Regions from separate parts of the Pseudomonas sp. PA1(2017) genome, predicted to be linked through region 2. Evidence: predicted binding sites of a transcription regulator. Region 2 holds the regulator's gene; each other region holds the start of a gene.
What was found. Region 2 encodes sigma-54, which starts transcription at its own class of promoters, with help from an activator protein. Its sites were predicted from a motif close to ANTGGCATNNANNTTGCTNT; they were not measured.
Positions count from the first base shown of each region.

Region 1: a site for sigma-54 is predicted at 1,882-1,901, ahead of glnA (glutamate--ammonia ligase). Genes of this name have one in related genera too.
Region 3: a site for sigma-54 is predicted at 1,646-1,665, ahead of nirB (nitrite reductase large subunit NirB). Genes of this name have one in related genera too.
Region 4: a site for sigma-54 is predicted at 1,816-1,835, ahead of glnK (P-II family nitrogen regulator). Genes of this name have one in related genera too.

Region 1 is NZ_MSXU01000001.1:524,541-528,885, forward strand. It holds gene BVH01_RS02385 (DUF4124 domain-containing protein) at 1-138, opposite strand, end outside; gene glnA (glutamate--ammonia ligase) at 382-1,788, opposite strand; gene thiI (tRNA uracil 4-sulfurtransferase ThiI) at 2,119-3,573, shown strand; gene typA (translational GTPase TypA) at 3,746-4,345, shown strand, end outside.
Region 2 is NZ_MSXU01000002.1:74,633-78,977, forward strand. It holds gene lptC (LPS export ABC transporter periplasmic protein LptC) at 1-351, shown strand, start outside; gene lptA (lipopolysaccharide transport periplasmic protein LptA) at 338-886, shown strand; gene lptB (LPS export ABC transporter ATP-binding protein) at 889-1,614, shown strand; gene BVH01_RS04620 (RNA polymerase factor sigma-54) at 1,786-3,294, shown strand; gene hpf (ribosome hibernation-promoting factor, HPF/YfiA family) at 3,383-3,691, shown strand; gene ptsN (PTS IIA-like nitrogen regulatory protein PtsN) at 3,707-4,171, shown strand; gene rapZ (RNase adapter RapZ) at 4,188-4,345, shown strand, end outside.
Region 3 is NZ_MSXU01000001.1:392,554-396,898, forward strand. It holds gene BVH01_RS01770 (PA4780 family RIO1-like protein kinase) at 42-929, shown strand; gene nirB (nitrite reductase large subunit NirB) at 1,834-4,345, shown strand, end outside.
Region 4 is NZ_MSXU01000001.1:199,571-203,915, forward strand. It holds gene BVH01_RS00885 (YifB family Mg chelatase-like AAA ATPase) at 1-1,319, opposite strand, end outside; gene BVH01_RS00890 (accessory factor UbiK family protein) at 1,354-1,626, opposite strand; gene glnK (P-II family nitrogen regulator) at 2,017-2,355, shown strand; gene BVH01_RS00900 (ammonium transporter) at 2,398-3,714, shown strand; gene BVH01_RS00905 (ammonium transporter) at 3,832-4,345, shown strand, end outside.

The sequences.
Region 1 (4,345 bases), on a different contig from region 2:
CTCGACGCTTTCCGCCTTGGTACCTTCCGGCGGCTGATTGGTGAACACCGTATTGCCGTTGGCGTCGGTGTACTTGTAGATCTGCGCGCTGACCGGCAGGGCCAGGATCAGCAGCAGGCAAGCGAGCGTGCGGCGCATCGGGCCGGTCTCCTGTCGGGTAATGTCGATAGCCTTGCACCGCCATCGCGTGCTGGCAAGCGCGCGTCGCCAAGGATTTGCACTGGCACCGAAAAATAGTCGGGCATGAAAATGGCCGAGAGCCATTTTCAACGTCCCTTGCGACTGCCCGCAGGGTAGTCGTCAGGGATGGCAGGCCATAAAAAAGCCTCCCCGGCAGAACCGGGGAGGCTTCGTCGCGCTACAAACTGTAGCGAGGCCAGCTTAGACGCTGTAGTACAGGTCGTATTCCAGCGGGTGTACGAAGGTACGTACCTTGATTTCTTCTTCCGATTTCAGCTCGATGTAGGCATCGATGAAGTCGTCGGAGAATACGCCGCCCTTGGTCAGGAACGCGCGACCCTTGTCCAGCTCTTCCAGGGCTTCTTTCAGGCTGCCGCAAACCTGCGGGATCAGCTTGCCTTCTTCCGGCGGCAGGTCGTACAGGTTCTTGTCCGCTGCGTCGCCAGGGTGGATCTTGTTCTGGATGCCGTCCAGGCCGGCCATCAGCAGTGCAGCGAAGGCCAGGTACGGGTTGGCAGCCGGATCCGGGAAGCGAGCTTCGATGCGGCGCGCTTTCGGGCTGGAAACGTACGGGATACGGATCGAGGCGGAACGGTTACGGGCCGAGTAGGCCAGCATGACCGGCGCTTCGAAGCCGGGAACCAGACGCTTGTAGGAGTTGGTCGACGGGTTGGTGAAGCCGTTCAGGGCCTTACCGTGCTTGATGATGCCGCCGATGAAGTACAGAGCGGTTTCCGACAGGCCGGCATAGCCTTCACCTGCGAAGGTGTTCTTGCCGTCTTTGGAGACCGAGATGTGTACGTGCATGCCCGAGCCGTTGTCGCCGTACAGAGGCTTCGGCATGAAGGTAGCGGTTTTGCCGTAGGCATCGGCTACGTTGTGCACGCAGTACTTCAGGGTCTGGGTTTCGTCAGCCTTGGCAACCAGGGTGTTGAACTTCACACCGATTTCGTTCTGGCCGGCAGTCGCCACTTCGTGGTGGTGCACTTCGATGACCAGGCCCATTTCTTCCATGGCATTACACATGGCAGTACGGATTTCGTGGTCGTGGTCGCACGGCGGAACCGGGAAGTAACCGCCTTTGACGGCCGGGCGGTGGCCCTTGTTGCCGCCTTCGACGTCCTGGTCGGTCATCCAGGAGCCTTGTTCGGAGTAGATCTTGAACATGGAGCCGGAGATGTCGGACTTGAACTTCACTTCGTCGAAGATGAAGAACTCGGGTTCCGGGCCCACGAAGACGGTGTCACCGATACCGGTGGTCTTCAGGTATTCCTCGGCGCGGCGAGCGATGGAGCGCGGGTCGCGGTCGTAGCCCTGCATGGTGCTCGGCTCGATGATGTCGCAGACCAGGATCAGGGTCGGCTCTTCGGTGAACGGGTCGAGCACGGCAGTGCTGTCGTCCGGCAGCAGGATCATGTCGGAGGCTTCGATGCCTTTCCAGCCATGGATGGAGGAGCCGTCGAACATCTTGCCGACTTCGAAGAATTCGTCGTCCAGGGCGTCACGGGCCGGCATGGTCACGTGGTGCTGCTTACCCTTGGTGTCGGTGAAGCGCAGGTCTACCCACTTCACGTCGTGTTCTTTGATCAGTTGAACAGCCTTAGACATGTTGTCCTCCAGGTGGATAGGGTCGTTCGTTGACCCTTCTTTGAGTTCGTGACGCCGGGCCAGATAGTCTGCCAGGACACCCTGCCTCACAAGGGAGCAATATGCATGCCAGTGCCCCGTCATGGACGCGAACCCCGGAAATCGGCGTTTTGGTGGGCGTGGAGGCCACAAAATTAATCTCCAAGGCACCTTGCTGGTGCGATTTCCATCGATTGTGTTCGATTTTGGTGCGCGCACAGATTGTTTGCGGATTTTTGATCAAAGGTTGAGCAATTTCCTTTATAATCCGCGCCCCTGTTTTTCAGGCCCTGGCCCCCGACATTTGCTCCCATGAAACTGATCGTCAAAGTCTTTCCGGAAATCACCATCAAGAGCCCGCCGGTTCGCAAGAACTTTATCCGGCAGTTGGCCAAGAACATCCGCGTGGTGTTGCGTGATCTCGACCCGCAACTGCAGGTGACCGGTGTCTGGGACAATCTGGAAGTGAAGACCGAGGTGGCCGAGCCCAAGGTCCAGCAGGACATCATCGAGCGCCTGAGCTGCGTGCCGGGCATCGTGCACTTCCTGCAGATCGACGAATACCCGCTCGGCGACTTCGACGACATCGTTGCCAAGTGCAAGCTGCATTATGGCGAGCTGCTGGCCGGCAAGATCTTCTCGGTTCGCTGCAAGCGCGGCGGCCGCCACGCGTTCTCCTCCATCGATGTGGAGCGCTATGTCGGCAGCCAGCTGCGCCAGCAGTGCGGCGCCGCCGGTATCGACCTGAAGAAACCCGAGGTCGAGGTGCGCATCGAGATTCGCGATCAGCGCCTGTACGTCATTCATCATCAGCACCCCGGCCTGGGCGGCTACCCCTTGGGTTCGCTGGAGCAGACCCTGGTGCTGATGAGCGGCGGCTTCGACTCCACCGTGGCGGCCTACCAGATCATGCGCCGTGGCCTGATGAGCCACTTCTGCTTCTTCAACCTCGGCGGTCGTGCCCACGAGCTGGGCGTGATGGAAGTCGCCCACTACTTGTGGAAGAAGTACGGCAGCAGCCAGCGCGTGCTGTTCATCAGCGTGCCGTTCGAGGAAGTGCTCGGCGAGATTCTCGGCAAGGTCGACAACAGCTACATGGGCGTCACCCTCAAGCGCATGATGCTGCGCGCCGCCAGCCGCCTGGCCGAGCGCTTGCAGATCGACGCGCTGGTGACCGGCGAGGCGATCAGCCAGGTATCCAGCCAGACCCTGCCGAATCTCTCGGTGATCGACTCGGTCACCGACAAGCTGGTGCTGCGCCCGCTGATCGCCAGCCACAAGCAGGACATCATCGACACCGCCGAAGCCATCGGCACGGCCGAGTTTGCCCGCCACATGCCCGAGTACTGCGGCGTGATTTCGGTGAACCCGACCACCAAGGCCAAGCCCCATCGCGTCGCCCATGAAGAACAACAGTTCGACATGGCGGTGCTCGAGCGCGCGCTCGAGCGCGCACGCCTGATCGCCATCGATCGGGTGATCGAAGAGCTGGGCCAGGACGTGCAGGTCGAGGAAGTCACTGATGCGCTGCCCGGCCACGTGGTGATCGACATTCGCCACCCCGACCAGGCCGAAGACGAGCCGCTGGAAATCGAGGGCGTGGAAGTCCAGGCGCTGCCGTTCTACGCCATCAACAATCGTTTCAAGGAGCTGGACGAGAACCGCCAGTACCTCCTTTATTGCGACAGGGGCGTCATGAGCCGCCTGCATGCCCATCACCTGCTGAGCGAGGGGCATGCCAATGTGCGCGTTTATCGTCCGGCATAAGACGCCCGGGCTCAATGGCGGCAGCATCCGCCATCGCCCTCCCGACCCGATTGGCGGCGAGTTTGCCGCCACACAGCCTTAACAGACTGCCTTTACCCTTAATCCCGATTTTTCGCGTTGGGCCCTCGAAGCAACTGCCGGGTAGCCCGACCCAACCTACGAGACCACTACTGTGATCGAGAATCTACGCAATATCGCCATCATCGCCCACGTTGACCATGGCAAGACCACCCTGGTCGACGCCCTGCTGCGTCAGTCCGGCACCCTGGAGCGCAGCGAGCTCAACGACGAGCGCGTGATGGACAGCAACGACCAGGAAAAAGAGCGCGGCATCACCATTCTGGCCAAGAACACCGCCATCAAGTGGAACGACTACCGCATCAACATCGTCGACACCCCCGGCCACGCCGACTTCGGCGGTGAAGTAGAGCGCGTGATGTCGATGGTCGACTCCGTACTGCTGGTCGTCGACGCCCAGGACGGCCCGATGCCGCAAACCCGTTTCGTGACCAAGAAGGCTTTCGAAGCCGGTCTGCGTCCGATCGTGGTGATCAACAAGATCGACCGTCCGGGCGCGCGCCCTGACTGGGTCATGGATCAGATCTTCGACCTGTTCGACAACCTCGGTGCCACCGAAGAGCAACTGGACTTCCAGGTCGTCTACGCCAGCGCCCTGAACGGCATCGCCGGTCTGGACCACACCGACATGGCCGAAGACCTGACCCCGCTGTATCAGGCCATCGTTGACCACGTCCCTGCACCGAACGTCGAC
Region 2 (4,345 bases):
GTGCAGAGCACCGACACCACGCTGCTGACCGAACCGCGCATGAACCTGTTCCGCGGCACCGAGCTGCCCTGGAAGGTACGTAGCGCCCGTGGCGAAGTCGGCCCCGACGGCAACGAAGTCGAACTGATCGATCAGGTGCGCGTCGAGCGTACGGACGAAAAGGGCCGCCCCACTATACTCACCACCAGCCGCCTGACCGTATTCCCGCAGAAGGAATATGCGCAGACCCAGCAAGCCGTTAGAATCGACGCGGCCAATGGGGTGACCACGGCACAAGGAATGAAAGCGTACTTGAATGACGGCAGGATGATCCTGCAGTCCAACGTAAGAGGCCAGCATGAGGTTCGTTAAAACCCTCCCCCTACTTCTCAGCCTCGGCGCCACGCTCGGAAGCGTAAGCGCCTGGGCTCTGCCGAGTGACCGCGATCAACCGATCCGCGTGCAGGCCGACAGCGCTGAACTGGACGACAAACAAGGCGTGGCGGTATACCGCGGCGACGTGGTGATCACTCAGGGCACCATGAAGATCACCGGCGACACCGTCACCATCACCCAGAATGCGCAGGGTGAAGTCGACGTGTTCACCTCGGTGGGCAAACCTGCCTATTACGAGCAGAAGCCGGCCGCCGACAAGCAGATCGTCAAGGCGTACGGCCTGACCATCCAGTACTTCGCCGCCAACGAGCGCATCGTGCTGATCGATCAGGCTAAGGTCGTGCAGGAAGGCAACACCTTCGAAGGCGAGAAGATCGTCTACGACACGCGCCGTCAGATCGTAAACGCCGGCCGCGCCACCGGCACCAACGTGTCGAGCCCGCGCCCGCGCATCGACATGGTGATCCAGCCGCAGAAGAAGGCAGCCCCCGCTGCCGAGCAGGGCCAATAACCATGGCGACTCTCAAAGCCCAGCACCTGGCCAAGAGCTACAAGGGTCGCCAGGTCGTGCGCGACGTGAGCCTGAGCATCGAAAGCGGCCAGATCGTCGGTTTGCTCGGCCCCAACGGCGCCGGCAAGACCACGTGCTTCTACATGATCGTAGGCCTGGTACAGGCCGATCAGGGCCGCGTACTGATCGACGACCTCGACGTCAGCCACCAGCCGATGCACGGCCGCGCGCGCGCCGGGATTGGCTACCTGCCCCAGGAAGCCTCGATCTTCCGCAAGCTCAGCGTTTCCGACAACATCATGGCGATTCTGGAAACCCGTAAAGACCTCAACCGCGAACAGCGGCTGCAGGAACTCGAGAGCCTGCTGCAGGAATTCCACATCACTCATATTCGCGACAACCTGGGCATGAGCCTGTCCGGTGGTGAACGCCGCCGCGTCGAAATTGCCCGCGCCCTGGCCACCTCGCCGAAATTCATCCTGCTCGATGAACCCTTCGCCGGCGTGGACCCCATTTCGGTCGGTGATATCAAGCAGATCATTCACCACCTCAAGGCCAAGGGCATTGGCGTGCTGATTACCGATCACAACGTGCGCGAAACCCTGGACATCTGCGAAACCGCCTACATCGTCAGCGAGGGCCAGCTCATTGCCGAAGGCGATTCGGCGGCGATCCTGGCCAACCAGACTGTCAAGGACGTCTACCTGGGTCACGAATTCCGCCTGTAGCGGATCCCTCCCCATGAACCTCTGCAAGAGCCTGTTACCGTCCGAGCGACATCGAAACGAAATGGTAACAGGCTCTAGGCAAAGGGCTTGGATTCAGGCATATAATTTGCTTCCTAGTGGCGCTTCGTCGCCCTGTCGTGGATTACGTACAGACGCCGGATAAGGTCTGCAATGAAACCATCGCTAGTCCTGAAAATGGGCCAGCAGCTGACGATGACACCGCAGCTGCAACAAGCCATTCGCCTGCTCCAACTGTCGACCCTGGACCTGCAACAGGAAATCCAGGAGGCGCTGGAATCCAACCCGATGCTGGAGCGTCAGGAAGAAGGCGAAGACTTCGACAATTCCGACCCGATGGCCGATGGCGCCGAAAGCCCGACCTCGCCCGCCGCCCAGGAAGAGACCTTTCAGGAATCCAGCTTCCAGGAAAGCACCCAGACCGTCGACAACCTCGAAGAGGGTGAATGGGGCGAACGCATTCCCAACGAATTGCCCGTCGACACGGCCTGGGAAGACATCTACCAGACCAGCGCCAGCAGCCTGCCTAGCAACGATGATGACGAATGGGATTTCACCACCCGCACCTCATCCGGCGAGAGCCTGCAGAGCCATATGCTCTGGCAACTCAATCTGGCGCCCATGTCCGACAAGGACCGCCTGATCGCCGTGACGCTCATCGACTGCATCAACGACCAGGGCTATCTGGAGGAAACCCTCGACGAAATCGTCGAGTCGTTCGACCCCGAGCTGGACGTCGAGCTGGATGAAGTCGAAGCCGTTCTGCACCGTATCCAGCAGTTCGAGCCATCGGGCATCGCTGCACGGGATCTGCGCGAGTGCCTGCTCCTGCAACTGCGCCAACTGCCCGCCTCCACGCCCTGGCTCAGCGAAGCGCAGCGCCTGACCAGCGATTATCTGGATCTGCTCGGCAACCGTGACTACAGTCAGCTGATGCGCCGCATGAAACTCAAGGAAGATGAGCTGCGCCCGGTCATCGAGCTGATCCAGAGCCTCAACCCGCGACCCGGCTCGCAGATCGAGTCCAGCGAACCGGAGTACGTGGTGCCGGACGTGATCGTGCGCAAGCACAATGATCGCTGGCTGGTCGAGCTCAACCAGGAAGCCATGCCGCGTCTGCGCGTCAACGCCCAGTATGCCGGCTTCGTGAAGCGCGCCGACTCCAGCGCCGACAACACCTTCATGCGCAACCAGTTGCAGGAAGCACGCTGGTTCATCAAGAGCCTGCAGAGCCGCAACGAAACCCTTATGAAGGTCGCCACGCAGATCGTCGAGCACCAGCGCGGCTTCCTGGATTATGGCGACGAGGCGATGAAACCACTGGTACTGCACGACATCGCCGAGGCGGTAGGCATGCACGAGTCGACCATCTCCCGCGTCACCACCCAGAAGTACATGCACACACCGCGTGGCATTTACGAGCTGAAGTACTTCTTCTCCAGTCATGTCAGCACCTCCGAAGGCGGTGAATGTTCGTCGACCGCGATCCGCGCAATCATCAAAAAACTGGTCGCAGCGGAAAATGCGAAAAAGCCATTGAGCGACAGCAAGATCGCTGGTTTACTGGAAGCACAGGGCATTCAAGTGGCGCGCCGCACAGTCGCCAAGTACCGTGAATCGCTCGGTATAGCGCCTTCGAGCGAACGCAAGCGACTGATGTAAGGGAGCCCTTGTAGCGAAAGCGAAGCCCCAGTGTTCCTGCGGCGGGTTCAACACCCGCCACTCACACACGGCAACAAGGAGAAGCGGTATGCAAGTCAACATCAGTGGACACCAGCTGGATGTGACAGACGCACTACGCAGCTACATCGAAGAAAAGCTCGAGCGCCTCGAGCGACACTTCGACAAGATCACCAATGTGCAGGTCATCCTGGAGGTCGAGAAACTCAAGCAGAAAGTCGAAGCCACCTTGCACATCGCAGGAGGCGAAGTGGTGGCCAATGCCGAGCACGACGACATGTATGCAGCCATCGATCTACTCACCGACAAACTCGATCGCCAACTTATCAAGCACAAGGAAAAACAGCTCGATCGCCAGCAGGGCGCAATGGCCCGCTGAGTTCGTCCTTCTCCTATGATCCGACTTGAAACCATCCTGACCCCCGGCCGTTCCCTGGTGAACGTGCCGGGCGGCAGCAAGAAACGCGTCCTCGAACAGATAGCCAGCGTGATCGCGCGTGACCTGCCCGATCTCGATGGCCAGACCATCTATGAAAGCCTGATCGCCCGCGAGAAGCTCGGTTCGACTGGCTTCGGTAACGGCATCGCCATTCCCCACTGCCGCCTGCCCGGCTGTAGCACGCCGATCAGTGCCCTGCTCAAGCTGAGCACTGCGGTCGACTTCGACGCTATCGATGGCGCCCCCGTCGACCTGCTCTTCGTGCTGCTGGTTCCTGAGGCGGCCACCGACGAACACCTCGAACTGCTGCGCCAGATCGCCAGCATGTTCGACCGTGAGGATGTCCGCGAACGGCTTCGCCAGGCTCAAGACAGCGAATCCCTGTACCAGACCGTCGTGAACGTCCAGAACGGCCAATAGCCTGCGGGGTGAACCCATGCGCCTGATCATCGTCAGCGGTCGTTCCGGCTCGGGCAAGAGCACGGCGCTCGATGTGCTCGAAGACAATGGGTTCTATTGCATCGACAACCTGCCCGCTGGGTTGCTGCCAGAGCTGGCGGAGCGCGCATTACCCAACACCGAATTGCTGCATCC
Region 3 (4,345 bases), on a different contig from region 2:
AAAAGGGCCGCATAGCCCACCGAGGACCCCGATAAAAGCTGATGAAGACGCCAAAACGCATTGAGCCCCTGGTCGAGGACGGCCTGGTGGACGAGGTGATTCGCCCTTTGATGAGCGGCAAGGAAGCAGCGGTCTACGTGGTGCGTTGCGGTTCCGAGTTGCGCTGCGCCAAGGTCTACAAGGAGGCCAACAAGCGCGGGTTCCGCCAGGCCGCCGAGTATCAGGAGGGCCGCAAGGTACGCAACAGCCGCGATGCCCGGGCCATGGCCAAGGGCTCCAAGTACGGGCGCAAGAACCAGGAAGACAACTGGCAGAACGCCGAAGTCGCCGCGCTGTTTCGCCTGGCCAGTGCCGGCGTGCGGGTGCCCAAACCCTACGACTTCCTCGACGGCGTGCTGTTGATGGAGCTGGTCACCGATGGCGAGGGCGACGTGGCACCACGCCTCAATGACGTCGACCTGCACCCCGAGGACGCCCGCGAATTCCACGCCTTCATGATCGAGGAAATCGTCAAGATGCTGTGTGCCGGCCTGGTGCACGGCGATCTGTCGGAGTTCAACGTGCTGCTCGGCCCGGACGGTCCGGTGATCATCGACCTGCCCCAGGCGGTGGACGCAGCGGGCAACAACCATGCCTTCAAGATGCTCGAACGCGACGTCGGCAACATGGCGGCCTACTTCGGCCAGTTCGCCCCAGAACTCAAGTACAGCAAGTACGCCAAGGAAATGTGGGCGCTCTATGAAGAAGGCAAGCTAACGCCACAAAGCGTGCTCACCGGCGAGTTCAAGGACCCGGAAGACGAAGCCGATGTCGACGCGGTGATGCGCGAGATCAAGGCCGCCTTGGCCGATGAAGCCCGCCGCCAGGCTGCGCTCAATGCCGAGGACGAGCCCAAGGATCGCGAGCCGCCACCGCCGTGGGAGCGTTGACAGGCGACATGCTGGTACCTGGCGCCTAGCCGGCATCCTGCGGCTTTGGCTTTTAGGTGGCGGAAGCGGCCGATCGTTCACGTGGGATGGACTAGTGATTATCTGTGGGAGCGGGCCATGCCCGCGAAAAATCACGAGCATGGACTGGGCGTGCCCGCCCGCTCCCACAATGAGTCCGCCAGCATTACCGTGTTGTTCGCGCGCTCAGTTCCGCTCTGACGAGCGGGTCACTTTTGGCATTGCCCCAAAAGTAACCAAAAGGTCTAGCCCCGACATCCGGCCCCAGCTGCGCTGGGGTTCCCTCATTACATCGTCGTTCCGGGGGCCGGCCTGGAAGGGCCATCCATGGCCCATCAGGCCTCTCGCCGCATCCATGCGGCTCGTACCCCTATACAACGATTCCATTCGGCCTCCTGAAGGGGCGATTGATGTCGTCTGCTACGGCCGTGCAGGAGAAACATCAAAAAGCAAAAGCGACGAGTGGCCACTTCTGCCTTGAAGTGACCATAGGCCTGGTGAGACACCTCCAGCGCTGACCCGCCTTGCTCCCGAGGTCATGGAGAATGGCGGAGCGCAGTGAGGGGCGCTCTGCTTGCCCTGAAATGGTGAGCTTGGGCGTCGGTCGCCTCATATTGGTTCGCCTCGCCCTCCAGCCTCTCCCCTCGTCAAAGGGCTGAAAGCCCCGGCCCTATAGTCCTTGCGGACATTCGCGAAATCCTGGCACACAACCTGCTATCAAGCCTGTGCACCCATCACCATGGGGCCGGTGAGCAGGCCGTGGCCTGACGCTCACCCCCACATAATCGAATCCAAGGCAAAGACGCCTGAAGCTGACAACAGCTCCAGGCGTCTTTTTTTTTGCGTTGCAGAAAACCGTGTTAGCGCAGCAGACAGAGGGCAGGCTATGAATTCCATCGTCACATCGATCAAGCGCGAGACCCTGATCGTCATCGGCAACGGCATGGTCGGCCACCACTGTATCGAGCAGTTGATCGCCAGCGGCGCGCTGCACCGTTATCAGGTGCACGTCTACGGCGAAGAGCCGCTGCGCGCCTATGACCGTGTGCACCTGTCCGAATACTTTTCCGGCAAGGACGCCGAAGCCCTGGCCCTCGGCGAGGCCGATCTCTATGCCCGCAACGGCGTGCGCCTGCACCTCGGTGAGCCGGTGTTGGAGATCGACCGTGAGGCACGCGAGGTCGTCACCAGCCAGGGGCGTCGTGGCTACGACCGTCTGGTGCTGGCCACCGGGTCCTATCCGTTCGTGCCGCCGATCCCCGGCGCCGAAGGCAACTCGCGTCTGGTCTACCGCACCCTGATTGATCTCGACGGCATCCGCGCCGCCGCTATGGGCGCCCGCCGTGGTGTGGTGGTCGGTGGCGGCTTGCTCGGCCTGGAGGCGGCCAATGCGCTCAAGTCCCTCGGCCTGGAAGCCCACGTGGTGGAGTTCGCGCCGCGGCTGATGCCTGTACAGCTGGATGTTGACGGTGGCGACGCACTGCGGGCGCGTATCGAGGCGCTGGGCGTGGGCGTGCACCTGTCGCGGGCCACCCAGGAAATCGTCATCGGTGAGGAATACGCCTACCGCATGAATTTCAATGACGGTGAGTATCTGGAAACCGACCTGATCGTGTTCTCCGCCGGCATTCGCCCCCAGGACGCCCTGGGCCGTGCCGCCGGCCTGGACACCGCCCCCCGCGGCGGCGTGGTGGTCGACAACGACTGTCGCACCAGCGACCCGGCCATCCATGCCATCGGCGAATGCGCGTCCTGGAACGGCACGGTATTCGGCCTGGTGGCGCCCGGCTACAGCATGGCCCGCGCCGTGGCCGCGCAACTGGCCGGTGAGCCCCATGAACCGTTCACCGGCGCCGACATGTCGACCAAGCTCAAGCTGCTCGGCGTCGATGTCGGCTCCATCGGCGATGCCCACGGGGCCACGCCGGGCGCCAAGAGCTATCGCTACATCGACGAAGCCAACGCCAGCTACCGCCGTCTGGTGGTCTCGGCGGATGGTCAGCACGTCATCGGCGCCGTGCTGGTCGGCGACAACAGCTATTACGACACCCTGCTGCAGTACGCCCAGAACGGCATCAAGCTGCCGGCCGATCCGTCGAGCCTGATCCTGCCGTTGTCCGACGGTGCGCCGACCCTGGGCGCCGATGCGCTGCCGGATACCGCGACCATCTGCTCCTGCCACAACGTCAGCAAGGGCGCGGTGTGCTGCCAGGTCGACGCCGGCATCACCGACCTCGGCGAGCTCAAGGCCATCACCAAGGCCGGCAGTGGCTGCGGCGGCTGCAGCGCGCTGCTCAAGCAGGTCTTCGAGCACGAGCTGAGCGCCCGCGGCGTGGCGGTCGACAAGAGCCTGTGCGAGCACTTCGCCCACACCCGCCAGGAGCTGTATGCCATCGTCCGGGTGGAAGGCGTGCTCAGTTTCGATGAGCTGTTGGCCAAGCATGGCCGCGGCCACACCGGCTGCGACATCTGCAAGCCGGCGGTGGGTTCGATCCTCGCCTCGTGCTGGAACCAGCCGATCACCGATCCGGCGCTGATTCCGCTGCAGGACACCAACGACACCTTCATGGCCAACATGCAGAAGAACGGCACCTATTCGGTGGTGCCGCGCATTCCCGGCGGCGAGATCACCCCGGACGGCCTGCTGGCCATCGGCGCCGTGGCGAAGAAATACGACCTCTACACCAAGATCACCGGCGGCCAGCGCATCGACCTGTTCGGCGCGCAGCTGCACGAGCTGCCGGACATCTGGGGCGAATTGATCGCCGCCGGCTTCGAGACCGGCCACGCCTACGGCAAGTCGCTGCGCACCGTGAAGTCCTGCGTGGGCAGCACCTGGTGCCGCTATGGCGTGCAGGACAGCGTCGGCATGGCGCTGCGCCTGGAGGACCGCTACAAGGGCCTGCGCGCGCCGCACAAGATCAAGTTCGCGGTCAGCGGCTGCACCCGCGAGTGCGCCGAAGCGCAGAGCAAGGACATCGGCGTGATCGCCACCGACAAGGGCTGGAACCTCTACGTGTGCGGCAACGGCGGCATGCGGCCGCGGCATGCCGAGCTGTTCGCCACCGACCTGGACGACGAGGCGCTGATCCGCACCATCGACCGCGTGCTGATGTTCTACATCCGCACTGCCGACAAGCTGCAGCGCACCTCGGTATGGCGCGAGTCGCTGGAGGGCGGCCTGAATTACCTCAAGGCGGTGATCCTCGACGACAGCCTGGGCCTTGGCACCGAACTGGAGGCGCAGATGCAACTGGTGGTCGACCGCTACGAATGCGAGTGGGCGGGCGCCCTCAAGGACCCGGAGAAGCTCAAGCGCTTCCGCACCTTCGTCAACGACCGGCGCGCCGACCCGGACATCCATTTCGTCAAAGAGCGCGGTCAGCGCCGCCCCATTA
Region 4 (4,345 bases), on a different contig from region 2:
AGATGGCAATGAGTGCGCAGCCCAGGCAGGTCGAGAAAGGCGTTGGCGGTGCCCTGTCGCTGCAGTTGGATATCCCGTGCTGCCGCAACGCGGCCGGCAGCCGCCTCGCTGGTTTCGCCGTTATCTGCCGGGGCATCGAGCTGGGTGCTCTCGCGGGCCACGGTAATGTGCAGGTCGATGCGGTCGAGCAATGGTCCGGAGAGCTTGCCGCGGTAACGCTGGATCTGCTCCGGGCTGCAGCGACAACGCCCGCTGGGATCGCCGAGAAAACCGCAGGGGCAGGGGTTCATGGCCGCCACCAGTTGGAAGCGGGCAGGGAAGCTGACCTTGTCGCGGGCGCGGGCAATCACGATATGGCCGCTTTCCAGGGGCTCGCGAAGCACTTCCAGCACGCGGCGATCGAACTCGGGCAACTCGTCCAGAAACAGCACGCCATGATGGGCCAGAGTAATTTCTCCTGGCTGCGGGCGACTGCCGCCCCCCACTAGCGCCGGGCCGGATGCACTGTGGTGCGGGTGCCTGAAGGGGCGCTGCGGCCAATTATTTAACGGAGTGTGGCTCGCCACCGAGCGAATCGCGGCGACCTGCAGGGCTTCTTCCTCGGTCAGCGGCGGCAGCAGGCCGGGCAGGCGGCTCGCCAGCAGGGTCTTGCCAGTACCGGGCGGCCCGCTCAACAACAGGTTATGGCCGCCTGCGGCAGCAACCAGCAGGGCACGCTTGGCGGCGATCTGCCCCTGCACTTCGGCGAGGTCCGGATAGGGCTGGGTGTGACGCAGCAGGCCTTGGGCCTGGTAGGGCGCCAGCGGCGTCTGGCCGTTCAGGTGCGCCACCAGCTCCAGCAGATGATCGACCGCCAGCACGGTGAGGCCGGTAGCCAGGCTGGCTTCCTCGGCGTTTTCCTTTGGCACCACCAGAGTGCGCCCGGCCTGCCGGGCCGCCAGTGCTGCAGGCAGCACGCCCTGTACCGGGCGGATTGCACCGGACAAGGCGAGCTCGCCAAGGCATTCGAGGCTGGTAAGGGATTCGCCGGGTAGTTGGCCGCTGGCGGCAAGAATGCCCAGGGCAATGGCCAGATCGAAGCGGCCACCATCCTTGGGCAGGTCCGCTGGCGCGAGATTCAAGGTGATACGGCGGGGTGGGAAATCCAGCGCGCAATTGAGAATGGCGCTGCGTACGCGATCCTTGGATTCCTTGACCGCGGTTTCCGGCAGCCCGACCAGGGCCAGAGAAGGCAGACCGTTGGCCAGGTGGGCTTCGACGGTGACGCTGGGAGCATCGACGCCGACCTGAGCGCGACTATGGACTATGGCCAGCGACATCGATTCACTCCCTGATCACGCCCGGCCCGTCAGGCTACTCGACCGGCGCCTGTTGCGTCGTTGCGGTGCGCGTTTCGAGTTCGGCGACCTTGGCTTCCAGGGCTTCGAGTCGCGCGCGGGTGCGGGCCAGTACGACCATCTGGCTGTCGAATTCCTCGCGGCTGACCAGATCCAGTTTGCTGAAGCTGCTCTGCAATAGTGCCTTGAGCTGGCTTTCGATTTCACTGCGGGGCAGCGGGTTGTCGCCGCTGAGCAGGCGACTGGCCTGGCTGCTGAGGGCATCGAGCAACGCTTTGGGTGGCAGCATGGGAACCTTCCAGAATGAACTGGCGGCAGTGTAGCACGGTGATTTTTGGCAGCCGGCAAGCTGTTTGCGCACTAATTGTGTGCATGGCGCGGTGCGGTTTGGCGCTCTTCTGGTGCGACCACCTTGGTGTGACGCCCATCACTGTCGCCCACAGGCCCGTAAGTTCCTGAAAAGCGGCGTTTTGCCGGTATTGGCAAGATTTCTGCTTAGACGCTCATGACCCATGCACCGATGCGGTTCGGTTGTCACGAACGGGCGGGAAGGGTTCGCCGCGAGCAGTTGGTCAGCCCGTCTTGGCAACCGATGCATACAAAAGCCAGACACTGAGCTTAGACTTGAGCCGGGGTAACAATTCCTGGGGCAAGTCCACCTTACACGGGAGAGAGTTTCATGAAACTAGTCACTGCCATCATCAAGCCGTTCAAGCTGGACGACGTCCGCGAATCGCTGTCGGAAATCGGTGTGCAAGGCATCACCGTCACCGAAGTGAAAGGCTTCGGCCGCCAGAAGGGCCACACCGAGCTGTACCGCGGCGCTGAATATGTCGTCGATTTCCTGCCCAAGGTGAAGATCGACGTCGCCATTGCCGACGATCAGCTGGACCGCGTCATCGAGGCCATCACCAAGGCCGCCAACACCGGCAAGATCGGTGACGGCAAGATTTTCGTCGTAAACCTGGAACAGGCGATCCGCATCCGTACCGGCGAAACCGATACCGACGCGATCTAAAGCTCCGCCCCCACCCCCCAAAATCGTCCCAGGAGTTAAATCATGACTCTGCGAAAAATCGCAGGGCTTGGAGCCCTTTCGTCCCTGTTTTTCCCAGGCCTGGTCATGGCTCAGGAGAAAACGCTTAATTCCGGTGACACGGCCTGGATGCTGACCGCCACCGCCCTGGTGCTGTTCATGACCATTCCGGGCCTGGCGCTGTTCTACGCCGGCATGGTGCGTTCCAAGAACGTGCTGTCGGTCATGATGCAGTGCTTCGCCATCACCGCGCTGATGAGCCTGCTGTGGTTCGCCTACGGCTACAGCCTGGCGTTCGATACCACCGGGATGGAAGCCGGTGTCACCAACTTCAGCTCCTTCGTCGGCGGCCTGGGCAACATGTTCCTCGGCAACCTGACCAAGGAATCGCTGACCTCGGCATTCCCGGAAAGCGTATTCATCACCTTCCAGATGACCTTCGCCATCATCACCCCGGCGCTGATCGTCGGTGCCTTCGCCGAGCGCATGAAGTTCTCCGCGATGCTGGTGTTCATGACCGTTTGGTTCACCCTGGTCTACGCGCCGATCGCGCACATGGTCTGGGGCGGCGACGGTGCGCTGATGTGGGACTGGGGCGTGCTCGACTTCGCTGGCGGCACCGTGGTGCACATCAACGCCGGTATCGCCGGCCTGGTAGCGTGCATCGTGCTCGGCAAGCGCAAGGGCTTCCCGAGCGTGGCCATGGCGCCGCACAACCTGGGTTACACCCTGATCGGTGCAGCGATGCTGTGGGTCGGCTGGTTCGGCTTCAACGCCGGCTCCGCTGCCGCCGCTGACCAGACCGCTGGCATGGCCATGCTGGTCACCCAGATCGCCACTGCCGCCGCGGCGCTGGCCTGGATGTTCGCCGAGTGGGTCGCTCACGGCAAACCCAGTGCACTGGGCATTGCCTCGGGTGTGGTCGCCGGCCTGGTCGCCATCACCCCGGCTGCCGGCACCGTCGGCCCGATGGGCGCGATGATCATCGGCCTGGCTTCCGGCGTGATCTGCTTCTTCTGCGCCACCAGCCTCAAGCGCAAGCTGGGCTACGACGACTCGCTGGACGTGTTCGGCGTGCACGGCGTGGGTGGCATCGTCGGCGCGCTGCTGACCGGTGTGTTCGCAGCACCAGCCCTGGGTGGCTTCGGTGAGGTCGAGAACATCGGCCTGCAACTGTGGATCCAGTTCAAGGGCGTAGCCGTCACTGTGATTTACACCGCCATCGTCACCTTCGTGATCCTCAAGGTCATCGATGCCGTGATGGGCCTGCGTGTCACCGAAGAAGAAGAGTCGGTCGGCCTCGACCTGGCTCAGCACAACGAGCGCGGTTACATCCTGTAAGTACCAGCGGCCCGCTTTCTGTGGCGGGCCGACAGCACACGGAGTGCGCCCGGAGCCAACCCGGGCGCCTCGACCGCACAGCGCACGCCCGTGCGCAACGGCCAGAGGTGAATAAAAATGGACAACACAGCACTGACTGCTCTGCAGTACGGTTTCGATACCTTCTACTTCCTGATCTGTGGCGCTCTCGTCATGTGGATGGCCGCCGGCTTCGCCATGCTCGAAGCAGGCCTGGTGCGAGCCAAGAACACCACCGAGATTCTCGCCAAGAACGTGGCGCTGTTCGCCATCGCCTGCATCATGTATCTGCTGATCGGCTACTACATCATGTATTCCAGCCCCGAGGGCGGCATTGTGCCGAGCTTCGGTTTTCTGATCGGTGACGAAAACACCGTCGAGTCGGTACTGGCTGGTGGCGAAGATGCCCCGTACTACGCAGCCCGCTCGGACTTCTTCTTCCAGATCGTGTTCGCCGCCACCTGCATGTCGATCGTCTCCGGCGCGGTGGCCGAGCGCATGAAGCTCTGGTCGTTCATCGCCTTCGCGGTGGTGATGACCGCGGTCATCTACCCGATCCAGGGCTTCTGGAAATGGGGCGGTGGCTTCCTCGACGCCGCCGGTTTCCTCGATT